3 regions of the Peribacillus sp. ACCC06369 genome follow, and region 2 is predicted to be linked to each of the others. Evidence: riboswitches for the same ligand, from Rfam matches in the RefSeq annotation. Region 2 holds a riboswitch; each other region holds the start of a gene.
What was found. A riboswitch is a leader RNA that binds a small molecule or an ion and turns the genes downstream of it on or off. The one in region 2 is predicted to bind S-adenosylmethionine.

Region 1 (7,704 bases), 4.5 Mb from region 2:
ATAGGTATTTAGATGTTATGCTTATTGCCATGGGGAAAGGAATTAAAGAGGGTCACAAAACAGTAAGACACGATGTTAACAAAGTCATTTATAAAAACAAAATATAGTGAGTGTAATTACTTTTTAAAAATTTGGATATTGGAAATTAGTGTGGAAAGAGGGTTAAAAAGAACCCTCTTCCCCTATCTTCTTATTCTTTCGTTAAAACTCACCACGAGTTGCCATTCTCTTATATCATCCACATGCAACTTATCATATAGTCATATTAACGTGACGGATTCACTTTAGTGTTTTTGTTTGTAATAGGTTACCGCGAGCGCAAGGGCCAGCACTGTTCCTTTGACGATATCCATCGCATAATACGGAACTGACATCATGATGAGCCCATTTTGAAGGATTCCGATCAGGACTGCACCGACGAAGGTTCCAAAGGCATTCGGTTTTCCCGCTCCTAAAACGGAGGAACCAATGAAGGCTGCTGCAACGGCATCCATTAAATAAGGGGACCCTGAATTGATTTCCGATGTCATGACCCTTGAAGCAAGGACAATCCCCCCAATTGCAGCTAATAGAGCCGAAAGCAGATAGGCAAGAACTTTGTATTTATTAACCGATATCCCGGAAAGTCTTGCCGCTTCCTTATTTCCGCCAATAATGTACATATAACGACCATGCTTCGTATAAGTCAAAAAGATATGGGTCGCTATCACAATGGTTGCCATGATCAGGATTATCCATGGTACCTGGCCAATTTTGGCGAAAAGGGGGCTGATCAGACCTGTTGCGAAGGTCCCATCGGGCATGACCATATTTTGCGAAACCGTGGCCCCTTTTGTATAGGTTAGGGCAATTCCCTGGATAATGAACATGGTGGCCAATGTCATCAGCATGTCGGGAATTCTCAATTTAACGATCATGAACGAATTTAAAGCCCCTACGACAAGTGAGGCACCGATCGCAGCTAATATGGCGATAAATGTATCCTGCGAAAACCAGACAAACATTGATATGACGATGGCATTGGCCAATGATGCGACGGAACCGACGGAAAGGTCGAAGCCATCCACCGTAAGGGATATCGTAATGCCGATCGCAATGATGGTCACGATTGAAATGGAACGCAGGATGTTGATCAGATTAGTAGTTTGAATGAAAGATGGATTGGACACGGCAAAAATTCCAATCAGAATGATAATCGTCAATATTGTGCCGTATTTATAGAAAAAGTCGAATAGCTCCACCTTTTTCTTTGCTTTCACTGTCTGTGTAACAGGAATGGGTACGCTCATCCTATTTCCCTCCTGTTGAATAGAATAGTAGTTCTTCTTCATTCGTTTTGTTCGTTTCGAATTCGATGACAGTGCTCCCGTCATATAACACATATGTCCGTTTGGTAATGCCAATGATTTCGGAAAGCTCGGATGAGGCATAAATGATCGCTTTTCCATTCCTCGCAAGCTTAGCAATCAATTCGAAAATATCCTTCTTGGCTCCAACATCGACCCCTTTCGTCGGTTCATCGAATATGTATACATCCGCATCGGCAATAAGCCATTTTCCAATGGCAACCTTTTGCTGGTTACCACCTGAAAGGTTTTCGACTTTCACTTCCCCGGAAGGAGTTTTAATTCCGATACTGGCGATCATTTCTTTCGCCTTTTCCTTTTCCGCCTTACGATCCACGAAACCAAATGTTCTGCAGAATTTGCCGATACTGGCTGCAGTCAAGTTCGCCGCGACCGATTCCTGAACAAGGATCCCTTCTTTCCTGCGTTCCTCAGGTACAAGTGCCATGCCGCTTTTTACTGCATGGTGCGGTGATTTCAAAGAAAGCTTTCGGCCATTCAGGATGACCTCACCCGCTGTGATCGAAGTATGACCGAAAAGGGTTTTACACAGCTCCGTTTTCCCAGCCCCGACCAACCCCGCCAAGCCTATTATCTCTCCTGCTTTAATATGGAGACTAACATTTTTAACTTTCTCTGCATCTGACAATCCCTTCACTTCAAGAATAACGTCGCCAATCGAAGAATTCACTTCAGGGAACTGTTCCTCCATGGTTTTCCCGAGCATATTCTCTACCACTTCGTTACGGGTGATGTCTTCCATTTTTCGACAAGTGACACGCTCCCCATTCCTCATGACCGTAATTTCCTCACATATTTCAAAAATCTCGGGCAGACGATGTGAAATGAAAATGATTCCCACGCCTTTTTGCTTCAATTCATTTACAATTCGAAAAAGCTCTGTCGTCTCCGTATGACTTAACGGAGCAGTTGGTTCGTCGAGAATCAGGAATTTGCATTCTGTCGAAACGGCTCTTGCTATCAGGACCATCTGTTTTTCAGCCAAGGTAAGGTCTCTTACCAGCTTTTTCGAAGGGACACGAATTTTCATATCTTCAAGAATACAAGAGGCTTTATTGTGCAGCTCTTTCCATTGGACCATCTGTTTTTTTCCCATGTTTTGGACAATATCATTCAACATCACATTTTCCCCAACGGTTAAATAAGGGATGAGGGCCGTATCCACTTCCTGATAAACAATTTGAATGCCTTGTTCCTGCGCCTCTTTTGGTGAGCGGATATCCTGCTTCACCCCATCAATGAATATGTCACCTGAATAATGAACATGGGCTCCCGATAAAACTTTCATTAACGTCGATTTCCCTGCTCCGTTAGCACCGACCAATGCGTGGGCTTTCCCTGATTGTACAGAAAAATCAACTTCACTAAGCGCCTTCACCCCCGGAAATTCAATCGAGATTTTCTTCATTTCTAGTTGCGTGCCCATGTCCATTCCCCCTTATTGAACAGACACTCCCTTCACTGGAAAGAGAGTGTCCCCTTTTACTTTTTATAATGATCTTTCAAAACTTTCATCCAATCTTCTTCAAATTCCGCTGATACACCCCATCCTTCGACAATACCAGACAGATTTGCCATATTTACCGCTTCTTTTGAAGCTTGGATTTCCTTTTGTGAAATAAGTGAAGCCTCTAAGTCATAGGTTTGCGGCGTTTCTTCGCCCGCTAATTTTTTCGCCAATATCCTCATATTCACTGCACCGATCAACTTGGGATCGACTGCTGCCGTGTAGGACCATGAGCTGCCAGCTGATTGAATTTCCTGAAGGTCTGCATTCGACACATCAATTCCGTATATCTTCACTTCATCGCGTCCCGCTTCTTTAATTGCCCGGGCGGCACCGATAGCGAAGGCATCCCATGTTGCGAAAATGGCATCCAATTTACCTTTAGGGTATTTATTCAGCATTGCGGCTACAGCATTTTGTGTTTGAACCGAAGTATCTGCAGACGCCACTCCGAATCTTTCGACTTCTTTAATTCCAGGGTTTTCTTTTAATTTCTCCTGATAAACAGCATTTCTTCTCACCATTGGAGGGAAACCATCCACCCAAAGATACGCAATTGCCGCTTCACCTTTCTGTTCTTCTATCAGTTTATCAAGAGCCAGTGTTGCCAACGCTTCATCATCCTGTGATGTTAATGTTACGCCTTCTATTTTAGTTAGATCGCTTATTGAATCGAATGTAACAACGCTTTTGCCTGCATCAACCAACTTTTGAACGTCATTCACTGTTGCTGCATCATCACCATGGGAGATGATATAGCCGTCATAATCTTCCTGCAAAGCCTGTGCGATCGCATCATGAAATTTAGCCGTATCACCATTGGCTGTATATGTATCCACTTGAAACCCCAGTGCTTCTCCTTCTTCCTTCGCTCCTGCTAAGTATTGGGCCGTATGATCATCACCGCCAATTTTACGGATCACTTTGATTTTGGCTCCTTCCCCATTAGCAAATCTTTCCGGGACATTTTCAAATGATACTTTTTCTTCTTTCTTCGATTCTGTGGAACTCTGCCCTGTAGAGCAACCCGTTAAAAGCAAAGCCGAAGCGATGGCTGAAATGAATATCCCTTTAATAGACCTTCTCATCTTGTTCCCCTCCATATTTTCTTATTAGTCTTATCAGTTAAGTTGGTGTAAGTCCCAAAACAAAAACCTCTCTATTAATATAGAGAGGTTTAATCAGCTGTTCTGCAGACTTATCCCTCTCTTATCTGTCAAAACATTTCTGTTTTGCAGGATTTAGCACCAATTCCTAATGGAACGGTTGCTGGGCATCTTAGGGCCAGTCCCTCCGCCACTCTTGATAAGAGAATATATTGTGTTACGTTTTTCGTAATTATCACTTTATAGGGATATAGTCGTAAAGTCAATAGTTTTTCGAATATTTGAAATGTTCCCCGTTATTTTTCATTTTCTTTGCAGCTGGGCTAGACGCTTTTTCTCGATTTTTTCAAGTCTCTCCAACTGACGTAATTTCACTTCGAACAAAGTGATCGGGTCACGGTAAACTTCCGGATTTTCTTTCATATGCTCCAATGCAGCCTGGTAGTCTTTGATTTCTGTCTGCGTTTGCTCTATCGTTTTTTGAAGTAACGCAAAGGAACTGCGATAGAAAAGTGAGATGTCCCGATCCAAAGATTTTTCAAACAATCCAAATTGGGTAAGGAAACGTTCCGTGATCATTTCGGCAACATCTAGGTAATCTTCACTTTCCAGGTATTTCTTATAACGATTGTACATATTGGCTTTATTTTGCGGTATCGCCCCAAACAGCTTCCCTGCTCCTTTAAGCAGCAATTGTGATGGAGTTCTGCGCAAAAGGATATTAACGTTTTCGATGCGGATACTGCTTGTCATCCGGTCGGCATCACGGCGCCAGTCATCCAATACCCTAAAGTCACCTGCCAGCGTGATCCGTTCTTCTTTGTATAATTCATTGAACCCGGCACTCATTTCATCCATAAACTGCTGGCTTTGTGAGAACTCCATTTGGGAACTGGCAATCCAATCTTGAAGAGAACGGTAATATTGAGGCATGATCTTGTCAGAAATGAATGCTTGAATCCGCTCATTCATTTCCTGGTTTAACTGTACATGGACCTGACTGAAATCACTGCTTTCCGTTAACGATTTAGAGCAATCCCTCAGCAATTCAGGAATTTTAGATGAAAGCTGATTTTTCACTTCATCCTTAAGCGAACTATAAGACCTTATGATATTTTCACTTTTTTCTTTTTCCAAATCAGCCAGTTGATTGACCGCACCATTCAGTTTAACCTCCATCTGTTCATTCCAAGAGATGGAATGCTCGCATTTCCGTTCATTGGCTGCCCGTTTTTCTAACAGATAAGATAAAGTTTTACGAATGAACGCTAGGATTTTTTCAGATCTTCTTTCTTTCCAATTATCATCTTGATAATTCGATTGAAGGAATGCTGAAAGGTCCTTCAACTGCTGCTTGCTGTCATAAAGTTTGGAGAAAGCGAATACTTTTGCATTCGGAAAATATGCATTCACTTTATCCCATGTTTCGTCTTCCATCCGGACTGCGACTTGATCACTATATATCGTATCCATTTTATTCAATAAGAAATGGATAGGCAGTTTCGGAGCCATCATTTGAATTTCCAATAATAGATCTCGTTCACTGCCGGTGAAAGGCGCCCGGGCATCAAGAACGAACATCAGGCCATCACTGCCATGTAAATAGGCTTGGAAATCGGATTCCACGCTTTTCTCCCCATTGAACCCCGGTGTATCCAATAATCGCAGACCATTATTTCTAAGGTAGTCACTGATAATCGTCACATCGACAATAGTCCCGCGCTGACGGCGTGTTTCATCCAATTCAGCCAGCTCCATGACCACTTTGCTATCTGTATCTGTAATCTCTAGGATTTCCAAATCATCCCCGTCTTTGACACTGACTAGGGATGAATGATCTTCGGCAGCAATGCTCTCGCCAACAATTGACTGAATGAAGGATGTCTTGCCATTTCCTGTACTTCCCACAAGAAGAAGATTGAAATTATTAGTATCCTTAAGCCCTTCGACCATCCATTTAAGCTTATTGCCAACCCTTAAATCATTCTCTTCAGCCCATTGGATAATGGAATTGAACAGTTTCTCTCCCGCTTCCAGTCCGCCTCCCAATTTAGGCGATTTTGCCAACAGGCTTTCTGCATCCTGAATGACAAGCGCATTAATCGTATCCGGGAAGATTTCATTCCAGGACAACGCGGATGCCGCTGCAAACAGCGAAAGCTCCCCATCTGCGATTTTCAGCCAGTTTTCCAGCAACCTTGGCACGACGGGGCTTAAATCTTTGATTAGGTGCGTTCCTTCTAATAGACCTGCATATGCATCCCTATAATAGACGGAAAGCTCATCCCATACATCCCCTTGGTTTAATTCGATGGTATCTATCAAGTTATTAATCACTCTTAGCCATTCAAAATAAGAATCCGTATATTTATAATTTTTCCAAAGTGCAACCGTCACTTTTTCGAAACGATCCTGGTCCAGTGTGTATAGCGAACCAAGGACAGTTGAAAAATAATCCGGATCCATCGATTGGGCAACACCCTGCTGGATATACGTTTTAAGCACATCGAACCAGCCCATTGATTCTGTCCGGATACTTTCATTTGCCGCTAATACCACTGCACTGTTCCAATCCTTTTGTTCTTCAAAAAAGGCGCGTGCTATTTCCGTGACATTCGGGTAGTCCGGTTGAAACTCGACTGCTTCTTTCACGACTTTGGAAGCCAAATCATTTCTAGATTCCACTATGTACAGGGAAAACAGTTGCAATAGAACCTCCGTTTTCAAAACCGCTTCATTCGTATCGACGGATTTATAAATATCCTCCGCGGTTGAATACATTTCCAGTTCAAAATAAGCATCGGCGATGTTTTTCTTCGCCCATGAACCAAGCTCACCTTCTATGTTTTCCCATTTGAAAATGGCTGCCTCATAATCATGGTGCTGAAAGTATACTTCACCTTGAGCAAAGCGAATTGCGGTTAAATCCGCCCTTTCCTTTTTTTGTTCCACGAGAAACATTTCACCCAAAGCTTGAATGGGATGCTTCCTTGTATCCTCAATCATCGTTTCATAATATTTTTTCCCGATCAGCCGTTCGTCCATCTTTATTCCCCCGATATATTTCATATTTTCAATTAAAGGATAATCACCGATTTGATAAGCCTTCCAGAAGACCTTCCATGCAATTTTAGAGGTTCCTTTAGTTAAGAAAATTATTTACAAAACCTTAAAATATTATTTTAACAAAACAATATGGTAACAACATGTCACCACTCTTACAATTTTAAAACAGAAACAAGTGGAACTGTAATGATTTTAATAAACAGATACAGAGATGTCATTCCCATATTCGAGAAAAAATGTTTTTTTAGCTTTACCGACTTTTGAAGAAGTGGGCGAAGCATTCTTTATACCACTGAATTACCAGGAGTCCAGCTTACCAACCACCTAATAAACGGTAAATATATGAAGTCACACTAGAACCTTTCACTCATTACTAATATCCCATTTGAACGTTCATATAAAAAAGCAGTACCTTCATTCATGAAAGGTAACTGCTCTCTGATAAGCTCCGAACAGTCGTTGTCCTTTGACAAATTAGGATTATACCCCTGTACGCTTACGTTGGTTATTCGGCTTTTTGGTCAACTGGCTTTTAAGCTGTTTCGTTTTCTTCACAACGCCGGTTTCCAGTTTATCTTTACTTGAACCTGCTTGCTTTTGAGCCAGTTTTTGTTTGACTGCATCCGCCAGGCTTAACTTTTTATTTTCAGACATAATG
Region 2 (7,704 bases):
TTTAAAACCTCTTCTTGTGGAAGTGGTTTTTTTGTTTTGAAAGGCCCGGTTTCAATATAATTCCTACTAAATCCATAGAGAAAGAGGAGAAATAGTATATGTCAGAGAAAAAGTTGCGTTTCGAAACATTGAGTGTTCATGGCGGTCTGCAAGCTGATGAAACAGGTGCACGTGCAGTCCCTATCTACCAAAGCAATGCATACTTGTTCAAAGACACTGACCATGCAGCGAATTTATTTGGCTTAAAGGAGAATGGCTATATATATACACGACTACATAATCCCACGGTCAGCGTTTTTGAGGAAAGAATGGCCTTATTGGAAGGCGGTATCGGCGGATTGGCAACAGCAAGCGGAATGGCTGCCATCTCACTGTCAATCCTGAATATTGCCGGTGCAGGGGATGAGATCGTTTCAGCCTCCACTTTATATGGCGGTACGTATAATCTTTTTGAAAACACTCTTCCGAAATATGGGATTAAAGTGAAGTTCGTTTCTCCTGATGACCCTGAAAATTTCAAAAGGGCGATAACGCCAAGAACTAAAGCCATATTTGCCGAAACAATCGGAAATCCAAGTTTGAGGGTCCTTGATATCGAAGCGGTAGCTGACATTGCCCACAATGCCGGGATACCTTTAATCATTGATAATACCTTCGCTACACCGTATCTATGCAGACCAATTGATTTTGGAGCGGATATTGTCATCCATTCCGCTACAAAATGGCTTCTGGGAAATGGAACCACTTTAGGCGGTGTCATCGTGGATGGAGGGAAGTTCGATTGGAACTCGCCAAACTACCCTGGCTTTACGGAGCCTGATCCAAGTTACGACGGTCTGGTATACGCCGAGGCAGTTGGACCAGCCGCTTTTATAACGAAAGCCCGAGTGCAGTTACTTCGTGATTTAGGCCCTGCGCTAAGTGCCCAAAGCGCATTCCAGTTTACGCTTGGACTTGAAACGCTGCATGTAAGGATGAAAGAGCATCTTTCGAACACGAAGTCTGTACTTCAATATTTGAAAAATCACCTGGCCGTGACTTGGGTTTCGCATCCTTCTAATGAGGATCATCCCGATAAAGCCCTTGCGGATAAATATTTGCCCAAGGGAGCAGGATCCGTTGTGACTTTTGGAATTAAGGGAGACCGCGAAGCCGGGGCGAAACTTATCAATTCGGTGGAATTATGGTCCCATGTAGCGAATGTAGGGGATGCGAAGAGTTTGATCATCCACCCTGCCAGTACGACCCATCAGCAATTGAATGATGCAGGTCTGGCGAAAGCGGGTGTGCGTGCTGATCAAGTCCGTTTATCCATTGGGATTGAAAATGTAGAGGATTTAATAGAAGATTTGGAGCAGGCAATTGAAAAAGCGACGAATATCGTCTCCTTGACTTCTAAAACGGTTTAAGCAAAAAGTCCTGGGCATTCTTAAACTAGAAATATTATACATTGCGCTCCTTTTTTATCTATGATAAAATTTCAACATACTAAAGAACTTAATGATGTACAAATATTCTATATATTAGCTCTTATCAAGAGAGGTGGAGGGATGTGCCCGATGAAACCCGGCAACCGACAAGGAGATTTCCTTGGAAAGGTGCCAATTCACACAAAGTTTAATCACTTTGGAAGATGAGAGGAAGGCCTGTTTCTTCACCTGCCTTTCTGCTCATGCAGAAAGGTTTTTTCTATTTCAGTAGGAAAAACCTTTGCATGAACTGCAAAATTGGTAGGGGAAACAGATAATAATGTAGAGAAATTAACTAAGTTCATAGGTTTTATTGGATAAAAGAGGTGAGGATTAATGATTACATTGACAAAAGTCAGTAAGCTGTTCCGAACAGGAAAAGGAAGCAGTGAGACGATCAAGGCTGTAAATAATGTGAATGTTGAAATAAATAAAGGCGAGATTTTCGGTATTATTGGTTATAGTGGAGCGGGGAAAAGTACTTTGATCAGGATGCTCAATGGATTGGAAACACCGACAGAAGGATCCGTTGTGGTGGCTGAGAAGGAAATTTCAAAAATTAAAGGTGCTCAGCTTCGTAAGGCCCGTCAAGAAATCAGCATGATTTTCCAACATTTCAATCTATTATGGTCCAGGACCGTTCAGGAAAATATATCCTTCCCGTTGGAAATTGCAGGAGTTTCAAAATTTGAACGCACCAAACGTGTGAACGAATTGATCAAGTTAGTCGGACTGGAAGGCAGAGAAAAGGCCTATCCTTCGCAATTAAGCGGAGGGCAAAAGCAACGGGTGGGAATAGCCAGGGCTCTAGCGAATGATCCTAAAGTGCTGCTGTGTGATGAAGCGACTTCTGCCTTGGATCCACAGACTACCGACTCTATACTCGAATTGCTTGTTGACATCAATCAGCGTCTTGGGTTGACGATTGTCTTGATAACACATGAAATGCATGTAATACGTAAAATCTGTCATCGTGTGGCTGTGATGGAAAGCGGGCAAGTTGTTGAACAGGGACCTGTCCTGGATGTTTTCAAGAATCCTAAAGAACAAATGACGAAGCGTTTCGTGCAACAGGTGACGGAACCAGAAGAAACGAAAGAAACGATGGACCATCTGCTCGAACGCTTTCCTGCAGGCAAAGTGATTCAATTGACTTTTGTAGGTGATCATGCAGAAAGCCCGTTGATCACTAAGCTCGTACGTAACTTCGAGTTGGATGTCAATATCGTTCAAGGTAAAATATCGCAAACCAGAAGCGGTTCATATGGAACGTTGTTTATCCATCTTGATGGCAAAGAGGATGAAATGCTCCGCGCAATCGAATTCATTAAAGCACAGCAGGTAGGCGTGGAGGTGATTACTCATGCTTGAAGAATTATTGCCGAATGTTGATTGGGAAGACATTATTGAAGCAACGAAAGAAACGCTTTATATGACAAGTATCTCTGTAGTGGCAACCTTTTTTATAGGCATATTATTAGGATTAATCCTGTTCTTGACAGGGAAGGGGAATATGTGGGAAAACCGGGCAATCAACGCGGTCATCAGTGCTGTGGTTAATATATTCCGATCCATTCCATTTCTTATTTTGATCGTGCTGCTCATTCCTTTCACTAAAGCGCTTGTCGGTTCCATGATTGGAGAGAACGCTGCACTGCCGGCACTTATTATCGGTGCGGCACCATTTTATGCACGTATGGTTGAAATCGGCCTCCGTGAAATCGATAAAGGTGTAATTGAAGCCGCTAAATCGATGGGGGCAAAAACGAGCACGATCATTTGGAAGGTCCTTCTTCCGGAGTCGATGCCTGCCCTTATTTCCGGGATTACGGTAACATCGATTGCATTGGTTGGATATACCGCAATGGCCGGGGTCATTGGCGCAGGCGGACTTGGTAATCTTGCCTATCTGGAGGGCTATCAAAGAAATCAAAATGACGTTACGCTTGTAGCGACTATCGTTATTCTAATTATCGTCTTCATAATTCAAATTATTGGAGATGTGATTACATCTAAATTGGATAAAAGATAAAGGGAGATGAAAAGGATGAAAAAGTTTTTAGGATTTGCATTGATTTTAGTGTTATCCATCGCTTTAGCTGCTTGTGGAAGTGAAAAGGATAAAGGCGGCAGTGAAACGGAAAAAGAATCGAAGAAATTAGTTGTAGGGGCATCCAATGTTCCGCATGCTGAAATCCTTGAGGAAGCTAAGCCGCTTCTTGAAGAAAAAGGAATCGAATTGGAAATCGAAACATTCCAGGACTATGTGTTACCAAATAAGGCTTTAAACGATAAGGAATTGGATGCTAACTATTTTCAGCACATTCCTTATTTAGAATCACAAATTAAAGAAAACGGATATGATTTCGTTAATGCAGGCGGAATCCATATCGAGCCAATAGCTCTATACTCACAAAAATATAAAACCATCGAAAAACTTCCTGATGGGGCAACGATCATTTTAAGCAGCTCTGTCGCTGATCATGGGCGTGCTTTATCCCTTTTGGAAAAGAATGGCCTGATCACTTTGAAAGAGGGAATCGATAAAACGACAGCTACAACTAAAGACATCGTTGAAAATAAGAAAAACCTTAAATTCGATTCTGATTATGAAGCGGCTCTGCTTCCTAAAATTTATGAGAGCGGCGAAGGCGATGCTGTTTTGATCAACTCCAACTATGCGATCGATGCAGGTTTGAATCCGATTGAAGATTCAATCGCCATTGAAGATTCTGAATCACCATACGTGAATGTCATCGCTGTAAACAAAGGTGACGAAAACAAAGAAGCAATCAAAGCGCTTGTAGAAGTATTGCATTCTAAAGAAATTCAAGATTTCATCCTTAAAGAATACAAAGGTGCAGTTGTACCGGCGGATAAATAATTCAACAATGACGACCTGATGTAATTCAGGTCGTTTTTTCATGTTTATATATGATAGTAAAAGGGTAGAGAATGATTGAAGGTAATAAAATGATACACAAATTTGAAAGGATGGTTCACTATCAATACTCTGGATTTAAATGTAACAAGCGAAATGGAAAAGGCGATGCAGTCTTCACATGGGATTGGCTACAGTGAGTACAGTAGAAACTTAGACCTCCGTATCGAGGTTGAGAAAGAACGAGATAGGGAACATGAAAAGTGCAACAAAATGGTCCTGGACCTGCAACGCAAAATTCACGGCTAAGTATATAAAAGAGTTCTTTAAAAGATCGGTCTGTAGAGGTAAAATGGTAAGTGGTCCAGAAAATAAGGGTTTCCTTATTGGATGAACTTACATAATGCCTTACAGCCCGATTTTTTTATTTTCAAAGCGGAACGTTCATACCATCCGATAAACTCTTTCGGACATATATTAATAAGAACGAAGGTTTGCCGAATAATAAGATAATTTTAACAAAAGCTAAAATAAGGCTTAATATGCTGTAAATAGGCTATATCTGTTAGTATGGTAAGAATAGGACAGGTTTTTAACATGTAAGAAGTGGAAACACCTTTCTATATTAGTTGATTCCAAATTGGATTTGTTATAAAATTGGAATGAGAATAAAATGAGAATGGTTTTACGTAAATTTATAGTCGAGAAAGTAATCTTTACTTTCTGGTAATAAAATAGGAATTAGTTCACGGAGGTATTATTATGTCAGCTTCTACATTAACGGTTAAAGATCTTCACGTATCAATTGAAGGCAAAGAGATTTTAAAAGGGGTAAACCTTGAAGTTAAAGGTGGGGAAATCCATGCGATCATGGGACCAAATGGAACTGGTAAATCCACTTTATCATCAGCGATCATGGGTCACCCTAAATATGAAGTAACAAGCGGAAGCATCACATTCGATGGTGAAGACGTATTGGAAATGGAAGTCGACGAGCGCGCTCGTGCAGGCCTATTCCTAGCTATGCAATATCCAAGTGAAATCAGTGGTGTTACAAACGCTGACTTCCTACGTTCTTCCATTAATGCACGCCGTGAAGAAGGCGATGAAATTTCATTGATGAAGTTCATCCGTCAAATGGATCAAAAAATGGAATTCCTTGAAATGGATGAAGATATGGCGCAACGCTATCTGAATGAAGGTTTCTCCGGCGGAGAGAAAAAACGTAACGAGATCCTTCAATTAATGATGATCCAACCTAAAATTGCAATTTTGGATGAGATTGATTCAGGTCTTGATATCGATGCACTTAAAGTCGTTTCAAAAGGAATCAACGAAATGCGCGGAGAAGACTTTGGATGCTTGATCATCACTCACTACCAACGTCTATTAAATTACATCACTCCTGATTATGTACATGTAATGATGCAAGGACGTGTCGTTAAATCAGGCGGTCCTGAACTTGCTGCCCGCTTGGAAGCGGAAGGTTATGATTGGATCAAACAAGAATTGGGCATTGAAGACGAAACTGTTGGCGAAGAAGCGTAAGTAGGAGGATTTGCAATGACTACAGAAACGAAATTACCGTTTGAACAAGAGGATATAAGCTCCTATTCAACTAAAAATAATGAGCCAGCTTGGCTTTCCGAGCTTCGGATTCAAGCGTTTTCTGAATTTGAAAAGCTCCCGATGCCAAAGCCGGATAAAACGAAAATCGACAAATGGAATTTTACTTCCTTCAAAACCCACGCGGTTGAAAGTGAAGCTTTTGCCTCTTTAGAGGAGCTTCCGGAAGAAATCAAATCCATCATTGAAGAAAATGGGAACTTATACATTCAACGCAACAATACGCCGGCATATATCAATCTGTCAGCTAATGTTAAAGAACAAGGCGTCATCTTTACGGATATTTTCACAGCAGCCCGTGACCATTCTGAGCTCGTGCAAAAATATTTCATGAAAGACGGCGTTAAAATAGATGAACATCGTTTAACAGCGTTGCATGCTGCATTAGTCAATGGGGGAGCATTCCTGTATGTTCCGAAAAATGTAGAAATCAAAGAACCGCTTCAATCGGTATTCCTGTTGGATAATCCAGATACTACACTTTTCAACCATGTATTGATCGTAGCGGAAGATAACAGCTCGGTAACGTATGTGGAGAACTATTTCTCAAACGTTGAATCTAGCGAAGGTATCGCCAATATCGTAACCGAAGTAATTGCGAATGCAAACGCAAAAGTGGAATACGGAGCGGTCGACACCCTTTCAAAAGGATTTACGACATATGTTAACCGCCGTGGAGTGGCAGGCCGTGACGCACATATCGAATGGGCGCTAGGTCTTATGAATGACGGTAATACGATTTCGGATAACACAACATATTTAATGGGCGATGGCTCACATGGGGATACTAAATCCGTTGTAGTTGGCCGCGGGGAGCAAAAGCAAAACTTCACGACTGCCATCATTCATTATGGTAAGCGTTCTGAGGGGTATATCCTTAAGCATGGTGTTGTGAAGGAAAGTGCATCCACGATTTTCAATGGAATTGGAAAAATAGAGTATGGTGCGACAAAATCCAATGCCGAACAAGAATCACGCGTACTGATGTTAAGTGAAAAAGCACGCGGAGATGCCAATCCAATCCTTTTAATTGATGAAGATGATGTAACGGCTGGTCATGCCGCTTCTGTCGGACGTGTTGACCCGCTTCAACTTTATTATTTAATGAGCCGTGGTATAACAAAGCAAGAAGCGGAAAGACTTGTCATTCACGGATTCTTGGCCCCTGTTGTTAACCAACTTCCTATTGAGGGAGTAAAAAAACAATTAGTAGCGGTCATTGAAAGGAAAGTACAGTAATGAACCCATACGAAATTCGTAAGCTTTTTCCAATATTAGATCAAGAAGTCAATGGTCAGCCATTAGTTTATTTAGATAGTGCTGCAACCTCTCAAAAACCGGCTGCAGTGATTGAAGCGATTGAGCAATATTACCGCGGATACAACTCGAATGTTCACCGCGGGGTGCATACACTAGGAACAAAAGCTACGGATGCGTATGAAGGTGCACGTGAAAAGGTGCGTAAATTCATTAATGCTTCTTCTACTGAAGAGATCATCTTTACCAGAGGTACGACTACTTCTTTGAATACAGTAGCAAAAAGTTACGGTGGAGCAAATGTTAAAGAGGGTGACGAAATCGTCATCTCTTACATGGAGCATCATAGTAATATCATTCCGTGGCAACAGCTTGCCAAAGAAAAAGGCGCGGTACTGAAGTACATTCCACTTCAAGAGGATGGAACGATTTCCCTTGATGATGTGAGGGCTACAATTACGGATGCAACGA
Region 3 (7,704 bases), 3.8 Mb from region 2:
GTTAATTTTAGGAAAGGGTTTTGCGTATGCTTTATGGAATATCGTTTAAGAGGAGGCGATTGTATGAACATTTTAATATTGGGTGGTACACGGTTTATAGGCCGGTATTTAGTTAAAGCTGCGATTGAGAAAGGGCATGATGTCACACTTTTTAATCGTGGAAGCAACCCTGATGTTTTTGGCGAAATCGAACAATTAAGAGGGGACCGCGACGGGGATCTGGAAATGTTGAAGGAAAGACATTGGGATGCAGTCATTGACACATCGGGTTTTATCCCTCGAACTGTAGAGAAATCTTGCAGATTACTGAATCAGGTTAAACATTATACATATATTTCAAGCTGCTCAGTTTATAAGGATCCTAGCAAACCAGGCATTGATGAAAATGGAGCGGTTCATATACTAAATGATGCAAAAGTAGAAGAAATCACCCGTGGAACGGCTGGACCGATATACGGGGAATATTATGGTCCGCTAAAATCATTGAGCGAAAAAGCAGCTGAAAAAGAACTGCCGGGGAAAGTCTTGTCAATTCGTGCTGGCCAAATAGTAGGTCCTTATGATTACACTGACCGTTTGCCATACTGGCTTAAGAGAATAGCGGAAGGGGGAGAAGTTTTATCCCCGGGACGCCCTGGCCGTCCAATCCAATTTATCGATGCAAGGGACTTAGCTCAATGGATCATACAAATGATAGAAAAAGGTATGACAGGTGCATATAACGCCGTGGGACCGGATTACACTCTAACTATGGGTCGTTTACTTGAAGACTGTAAAAAGGTGACAAGAAGCAATGCTGCCTTTACATGGGTATCTGAAAAGTTCTTGATGGACAATAAAGTCGAGCCGTGGGGAGAGATGCCTTTATGGATACCGGAAGAGTTCCCTTTTCCAGGAGCCAAGGAACCTTTGAATGGATTTTTGGCTTTTGATAACAATAAAGCCATCAATAATGGACTAACATTCCGTCCGCTTTCTGAAACACTCGAAGATATTTGGGATTGGGAAAAGAATCGACCAGAGTCAGCTGATAGAAAAGCTGGTATCCACAGACAACATGAAAGTGATCTCCTTCGATTATGGAAACAGACAGTCTGATGAAAACTTCTTTTATTAGACTGAAGGATTGGCACCACATTTTGTTTAATAATAGGTACATAGAGAAAAGGGTGATTTGAAACAAGCAATGTTATGATTTGATTCCTTAATGTATTAAAAAACGATGGGGAAAAACCCCATCGTTTTTTCAGTCCATGGATGTGCTTGCGTGGGTTGTGAGGACTTCAAGGTTTTCCATGGCTGCTGTCACTTTTTCCCGGTTAATATCAGGGAAAAGAAGATGGATGCCTTCCTCTTCTTTGACAGAGTGGGCTGCAATCTCTTGAAGTTCCGCCCTATGTTCAACCGTCAGACCAATATCAAACAATGTCATAGGCAGTTTAAGCACCTGGTAGAATGGAATTAATTGTTTGATTTCTGAGAATTTCCCTTCCAACATAAGCTGGACTAAAATGCCATATGCCACTTTTTCCCCGTGAAGTAAATGATGCGTTTGCGTGATGGAAGTCATGCCATTATGAATGGAGTGGGCACCGGCAATGCGCAGGTACTGGTCACCAAAGCCGCCAACTAGACCACTGGTGATGATGTTCGTTTCAATTACACGCTTTAGTGAGTCTGTCCATTTGCCCTTTTCCAAATCCGCTAGGGCTTCCTCGCCATATGTCAATAAAACTTCCTGACATTGCCTTGCGGCCATATGTGCCAATTCAATACAAACGGACTTTGTGGCAAGTTTTTCGACCAATGCATTGCCCTCATACCATTTCGCCAATGTATCGCCGATTCCTGCCCGTAAAAAGCCAATAGGCGAATCCAATAGAATTCCCGGTTCGATAAATAACATCCAAGCGCTTTTTTCATGAATATCATAGCGGACATAGGAACCATTATCATCATAAATGACACTTAACGGTGTCCAGGCAGCGCAGGTGGAAGCCAGGGTTGGTATGAGGATGATTTCCTTTTGAAGCGAGTTTCCGGCCGATTTGGCGAGGTCGAGCAGCTTACCGCCTCCAATGCCGATTAATGCATCCACACCTTGTTCAAGAGCTGACTTCTTGACGCGTTCAATTTCCGGGTCACTGCATTCCCCGTCGTATGTGAAAAAGATCGTCTCAATATTTTCGAAAGAAGGAAAAAATGGTTCTGCAACTTTCCATGATTTTCTTCCATGAATAACGAGCACTTTACGAATGTTCGCTTTACTCAGTTTTGCTTCCAGTGTTTCAAGGACATTAGCTTTACAGGCATAATAGGCTGGGCCGCTGCGGACTTCCAGTAGGGTATTCATATTCGTTCTCCTTAATGTAAAGGCCTGTTTCCCTGAAAAGGGAAAGCAGGCCTCGATTATTTGATCATTTCATCCAATCTGGTTTTCCGAATCCGGCAAAATTGCTATCGATCACTTTTTCAAACTGGGCGGATTCCACTACTGATTTAATATCTTTGGCAAATTGAGCGTCTACATCTTTTGTATTCACTGCAACAACGTTTCGATACATATCTGGCATCTTTTCTAAAACAAGGGCATCCTGGAGGTCCATTTTCGCTGCGAGAGCGAAATTACCAGGGACAGCTGATAGGTCAACACTGTCTGTTGCGCGGGGCAATTGAGCGGATTCCAATGGCTTGAATTGGATGTTTTTTGGATTTTCCGTTACATCCTTTTCAGATATTTTTAAAGGGTCGACATCTGGGTCAACCTCAATCAATTTTTCATCCACCAGCACTTTAAGTGCACGTGCAAGGTTAACCGGATCATTTGGCAATGCAAGGGATGTACCGTCTTTAATTTCTTTCAACGATTTATATTTGTTCGAGTATATGCCCATTGGTGCTGTTGGAACTATGATAAGGTCGGAAAGCGTTAGATCATTTTCTTTAGCGAAGTTATCCATGTACACTTTATGCTGGAATAGGTTGGCGTCGATCGAGTTGTTGCCAAGCGACTTATTCGGCTGGATATAGTCGGTGAACTCTACGATCTCTATTTTGTAACCGAGATCTTCCAGACCTGGCTGGATTGCTTCTTTAACCATATCGGCGTATGGCCCGGTAGTCGCCCCGATCTTCAATTCTTTTTTGTCTTCAGTTTTTGGGGATGCATCATCGCTTCCGCAAGCTGCCAAGCCAAGGGCAAGTGCACAGACTGATAATAACGAAGCTATCTTCTTCATTTGAAATTCCTCCTGAAATATATGTATTGAATCATTGGAAAAATGACTGATTCTATCGTTTGTTAACTAAGTATGAGGCTTTGTCACCAACCATTTGAATGATTTGTACAAGGCAGATCAACACGACGATCGTCGTGATCATGACCGTGTTGTCATAACGGTAATAACCGTACCTGATGGCCAGGTCACCAATTCCCCCTCCGCCGATTGTCCCTGCCATTGCTGAGTAACCGATCAGTGAAATGGTCGTTAATGTCAGCCCCTGAATGATTCCCGGTTTTGCCTCCGGAAGAAGTACATCCTTGATGATCATCCATGGAGTGGCCCCCACGGCAATTGCAGCTTCAATCACTCCTTTGTCTATTTCACGTAATGCCGATTCCACGATCCTTGCAAAAAAAGGTATCGCGGATACGGACAGGGAAACAGAAGCCGCTCTTGGCCCTATCGTCGATCCAGTAAGCAGTTCCGTTAAAGGAAGGAGGGCGACCAAGAGAATGATGAACGGGATTGAACGGACAATATTGACTGCGAAACCGAGTGATCGATTCACGACGCTATTTTCAAAGAATAAATTCCTGGTTGTCGTAAACAGCAATACTCCAAGTGGTAAACCTATCAGAAGGGCTACCGCAAGGGAAACGCCGACCATATAAATTGTTTCAAGAAAGGCTTTATTAAGATCAGGTAAAATATTGACGATGGAATCAAGAAATGACATGTTTTAACACCTCCACAGAATTGGAACGATTTTTTATATATTCCAATGCCGAATGAATTTCAGCGGCCTCACCGATTAACTCAATGATCAAGATGCCTAAAGGGACATCCTGAATATACTCAATTTTACCGTGCAGGATATTCCCCTTTACTGAATGGGATTGGAGAGCGTCGGAGAGAATCGATTCACCGGCGGTTTGCCCTTCGAATTGAATTTTAATAATCGTTCCTTTACTTTCTTCAATCAAATGTGAGGGAAGTTCGAAATCCAATACACTGCTGATGAATTGCTTCGTTAATTCCTGCTTTGGCTGTGAAAATATTTCATAAACGGAACCTTCTTCAATTACCCGCCCATCCTGCATGACGGCGACTCGGTGGCATAGTTCTTTGACCACTTCCATTTCATGTGTAATCAACACGATGGTGATCCCGAGCTCCCTGCTTATCTTTTTTAATAACTGTAAAATCGCTTTTGTTGTTGTTGGATCAAGGGCTGAAGTCGCTTCATCACATAACAGTACGGTGGGGTCATTTGCTAAGGCCCGGGCTATGCCGACCCGTTGCTTCTGTCCACCGCTAAGCTGTGCCGGATAGACATCTTTTTTATCACTGAGACCTACGATTTCCAGCAATTCCAATACACGTAACCTGATGGCGTCCTTCGATTGATGCGCGGCCTTTAAGGCGAAAGCGACATTTTCATAAACGGTTTTTGAACTGACCAAGGAAAAGTGTTGAAATATCATTCCGATTTTTTGACGTTGTTTACGAAGCTCTTTACTTGATAAAGAGGTTAAATCAATGCCGTCAATGATGATATTTCCAGCTGTCGGACGTTCAAGCAAATTCAAGCAGCGGAGTAATGAGCTTTTTCCAGCTCCGCTGTAGCCGACAATTCCATACACTTCGCCTTTTTGAATGGTTAAAGATACGTTATCCACTCCGATAACTCGGTTTTTCTTCGTGATGTATTCCTTTCGGACTGAACGGATTTCAATCATGATCCTTCCCCCTTAAACATGAAAAACTGCCTCTATCATTCAGAAAGAGGCAGCGAAATTATATCTCGTCTTATCTTTCAGAATGCAAACATTCTGCAGGAAGTGGCACCGTTCCCGAAGGGCGGTTGCCGGACATCACAGGGCCTGATCCCTCCGTCACTCTTGATAAGTAAATTATTATTTTAGAATATTTCAAGTTTTATAATATAATCTATAATATTTGTAAAATTCCACAATGTCAATCGTTTCTGTGATTTGGTGATAGTTTTTTTTCGATAATGTTCCGTGCGGTTCATTAAAACCATTCCTGTCAAAAGGGCTCTTAGTCAATAATCCGTCTTTTACATCCAGATATTCCATTATTTCCTTGTCAAAAGGGTAAAGAGGTAATACATTTATTATAATAAAGTGAAAAAGGGAGAAAAAACTATTTTTGTACAATGATGGGGTGAAAATGGATGATAGAGATTAAGACGGTAAATGATGTGGTTTGTGTGCACGGGACTCCTGACGGTATCAAGTCGGGGATGAGTGTCTATGTTTTTTTAACGGATGGGCTATTGATAGATACTGGCGCACAGATTTTATTGGAAGGACTTGTTTCATTCTATGAGTCCGCAGACTTCGATGCAGTTGCCCTTACGCACTATCATGAAGACCATACGGGAGGCGCTGCCTGGATAAAGGAACATAAAAAGGTTCCGATATTCATTCATCCGATGTCGGTTGATGCTTGTGCGAAGGATGCTGAATATCCTGAATATCGTAAAATGTTTTGGGGAAAAAGAGACGCCTTTAAGGCTGAGCCGCTAGGCAAGGCCATTCATTCCCGCACCCAAACGTGGGAGCCGATTTTTACCCCTGGTCATGCGAAGGACCATATGGTGTATGTGAATCACAGCACTGGCATGCTCTTTTCAGGAGACCTTTTCGTAACACCAAAAACAAAGCTTATCTTACGGGAAGAGTCTGTCCCGATCATCATCGATTCCATAAAAAAATTACTCCGATATGACTTTGGGGAAGTGTTTTGCTGCCATGCTGGACATGTGCCTGACGGAAAGGAAATGTTTCGAAAAAAACTCGATTATTTGGAAAACCTCCAAGGTGAAATTTTACGCTTACATGATCAAGGGCATACAGTCCATGAAATCCAGCAAGTCGTTTTACCGAATCGCTATCCCCTTATCGAGATATCTGAACATGAATGGGATTCAGAGCATATCATAACTTCGATATTATACGAAAATGTTTTGAATGCCAGGGAGAATGGAACTATTTGAATATTAACAATAGATATTGAAAGGACGAGCTCTGATATTAATGCTTTTAGCATAATACCAAATGCCTACGGGGGATAGAATGCGGGAATTGGAAAAGGCAAGAAGACAGCATGTTGTAATATTTAGTTTGCAATCAAACAACTTCCATCCGGGAAGTTGTTTTTTTATGGAGGGGGGTGCTTTACATAAAAAAACATTTGATAGTGGGGAATATGACGCATGAACTAAAGTTCACTTTTTTTAAGTGGAGCTCCCCAAAAAGGGAGCCCACGAGTGTTTATTTATTGATATTGGGATCTGTTTCATCATAAAAATCATGTGCTTCCTCGATGTTCTGAAGGTTAGCGACTTCATACACATTTCCGCCTGCCATTCCTTCATTGATTATTCGATCGATATCGAGGAAAACGGAATCCTTGCCATCATATTCGGTATCCTTCAAAAATGTCATTTTTTCTTTATCCAAAATAAATCCCTCCTAGCCTTTTCTTTAGTTTAGGCAAAGGAGGGATTTTTATTCCGTTCAGGGGGTTAATGAATGAAAAAGGGGAAAGGGCTCATTCATATACATGGTAGACCATTAAGTCATGGATCATGCTTTTGAGTTGGGTTTCATCTGTTTCGGAAGGTGGGTTGGCTGTCCATTCGATGGAACCATCTTTATGGTATAAGGCTTTGATTGCCTCCTTTTTGAAATAAAATGAAATTTTCCATCCTGGCAGATTCTTATGCAGTGGTGCCCACTGAAAATGGGTGATCATATGTATAACCTCCATATATGCTGTCTTTCATATCATTATAATGTAAAACGGCAGCTGGAGGTGTCATTTTATTGTCAGGTTGGAAAAAGTCAATTCAATGAAAAGATTTTTTAAATGCAAAAGCCGGTTAGCTTCAATTTCCTCTTCATCGAACTGCATGGGTTTTGAGTTCACTTCGTATATGAAGAGCGAACCCGATTCATCTTCGCCTACATCAATGGAAAATTCTCCGAGAAACCCGATTTTTTTCGAAAGAGTCTCACCGCATTTTTGGGCGATATTCGCTAATTTTTGATTCAAGCTTCTTGATTGCAGGTCTTGATAAGGAAAAAGCTTACCCCCTCGGGGAGTGTGGGTGGTGATTTCCTGAGTTTGTGACATCCTTACTGCTTTGCCGGTCACTTTATAAAAACCTTTTTCATAATGGACGAGAATTCGGTAATCGTAACGATGACCAAAAATTTTTTTCGGTATGATCGCCTGTTGAGCAAGGTAGCTTCTTTTTAATAAATCCCTTTTTTTTGTTTCCCAGAATGAAGTGAAATCCGGAAAGGACTCACTATGCTTTAGGCTATTGAACAAAAGTGTCTCATCAGGATTTTTGATGATGGTATAAATGCCCTTCCCTTGGCTTCCTTTGCATGGTTTAAGGTAAATATGCCTGTGGGTTTCGAGGAAAGCATCCAAGCAATCGCTG

Region 1: linked by a shared signal. The riboswitch ahead of QUF78_RS03270 (sugar ABC transporter substrate-binding protein) and the one ahead of QUF78_RS25390 (methionine ABC transporter ATP-binding protein) in region 2 are both predicted to bind S-adenosylmethionine.
Region 3: linked by a shared signal. The riboswitch ahead of QUF78_RS06415 (methionine ABC transporter ATP-binding protein) and the one ahead of QUF78_RS25390 (methionine ABC transporter ATP-binding protein) in region 2 are both predicted to bind S-adenosylmethionine.

The regions. Positions count from the first base shown of each region.
Region 1 covers NZ_JAUCEN010000002.1:511,899-519,602, reverse strand. The annotation lists gene QUF78_RS03285 (nitroreductase family protein) at 1-107, shown strand, start outside; gene QUF78_RS03280 (ABC transporter permease) at 285-1,289, opposite strand; gene QUF78_RS03275 (sugar ABC transporter ATP-binding protein) at 1,291-2,793, opposite strand; gene QUF78_RS03270 (sugar ABC transporter substrate-binding protein) at 2,850-3,962, opposite strand; SAM riboswitch class I at 4,081-4,186, opposite strand; gene QUF78_RS03265 (GTPase domain-containing protein) at 4,284-7,025, opposite strand; gene QUF78_RS03260 (hypothetical protein) at 7,527-7,700, opposite strand.
Region 2 covers NZ_JAUCEN010000002.1:4,977,385-4,985,088, reverse strand. The annotation lists gene QUF78_RS25395 (O-acetylhomoserine aminocarboxypropyltransferase/cysteine synthase family protein) at 99-1,409, shown strand; SAM riboswitch class I at 1,528-1,640, shown strand; gene QUF78_RS25390 (methionine ABC transporter ATP-binding protein) at 1,806-2,840, shown strand; gene QUF78_RS25385 (methionine ABC transporter permease) at 2,833-3,501, shown strand; gene QUF78_RS25380 (MetQ/NlpA family ABC transporter substrate-binding protein) at 3,517-4,353, shown strand; gene QUF78_RS25375 (YuzK family famiily protein) at 4,456-4,659, shown strand; gene sufC (Fe-S cluster assembly ATPase SufC) at 5,113-5,898, shown strand; gene sufD (Fe-S cluster assembly protein SufD) at 5,914-7,215, shown strand; gene QUF78_RS25360 (cysteine desulfurase) at 7,215-7,704, shown strand, end outside.
Region 3 covers NZ_JAUCEN010000002.1:1,146,220-1,153,923, forward strand. The annotation lists gene QUF78_RS06395 (NAD-dependent epimerase/dehydratase family protein) at 64-1,098, shown strand; gene QUF78_RS06400 (iron-containing alcohol dehydrogenase family protein) at 1,247-2,353, opposite strand; gene QUF78_RS06405 (MetQ/NlpA family ABC transporter substrate-binding protein) at 2,418-3,239, opposite strand; gene QUF78_RS06410 (methionine ABC transporter permease) at 3,292-3,960, opposite strand; gene QUF78_RS06415 (methionine ABC transporter ATP-binding protein) at 3,947-4,963, opposite strand; SAM riboswitch class I at 5,031-5,135, opposite strand; gene QUF78_RS06420 (MBL fold metallo-hydrolase) at 5,422-6,246, shown strand; gene QUF78_RS06425 (hypothetical protein) at 6,524-6,712, opposite strand; gene QUF78_RS06430 (YheE family protein) at 6,804-7,007, opposite strand; gene QUF78_RS06435 (YheC/YheD family endospore coat-associated protein) at 7,071-7,704, opposite strand, start outside.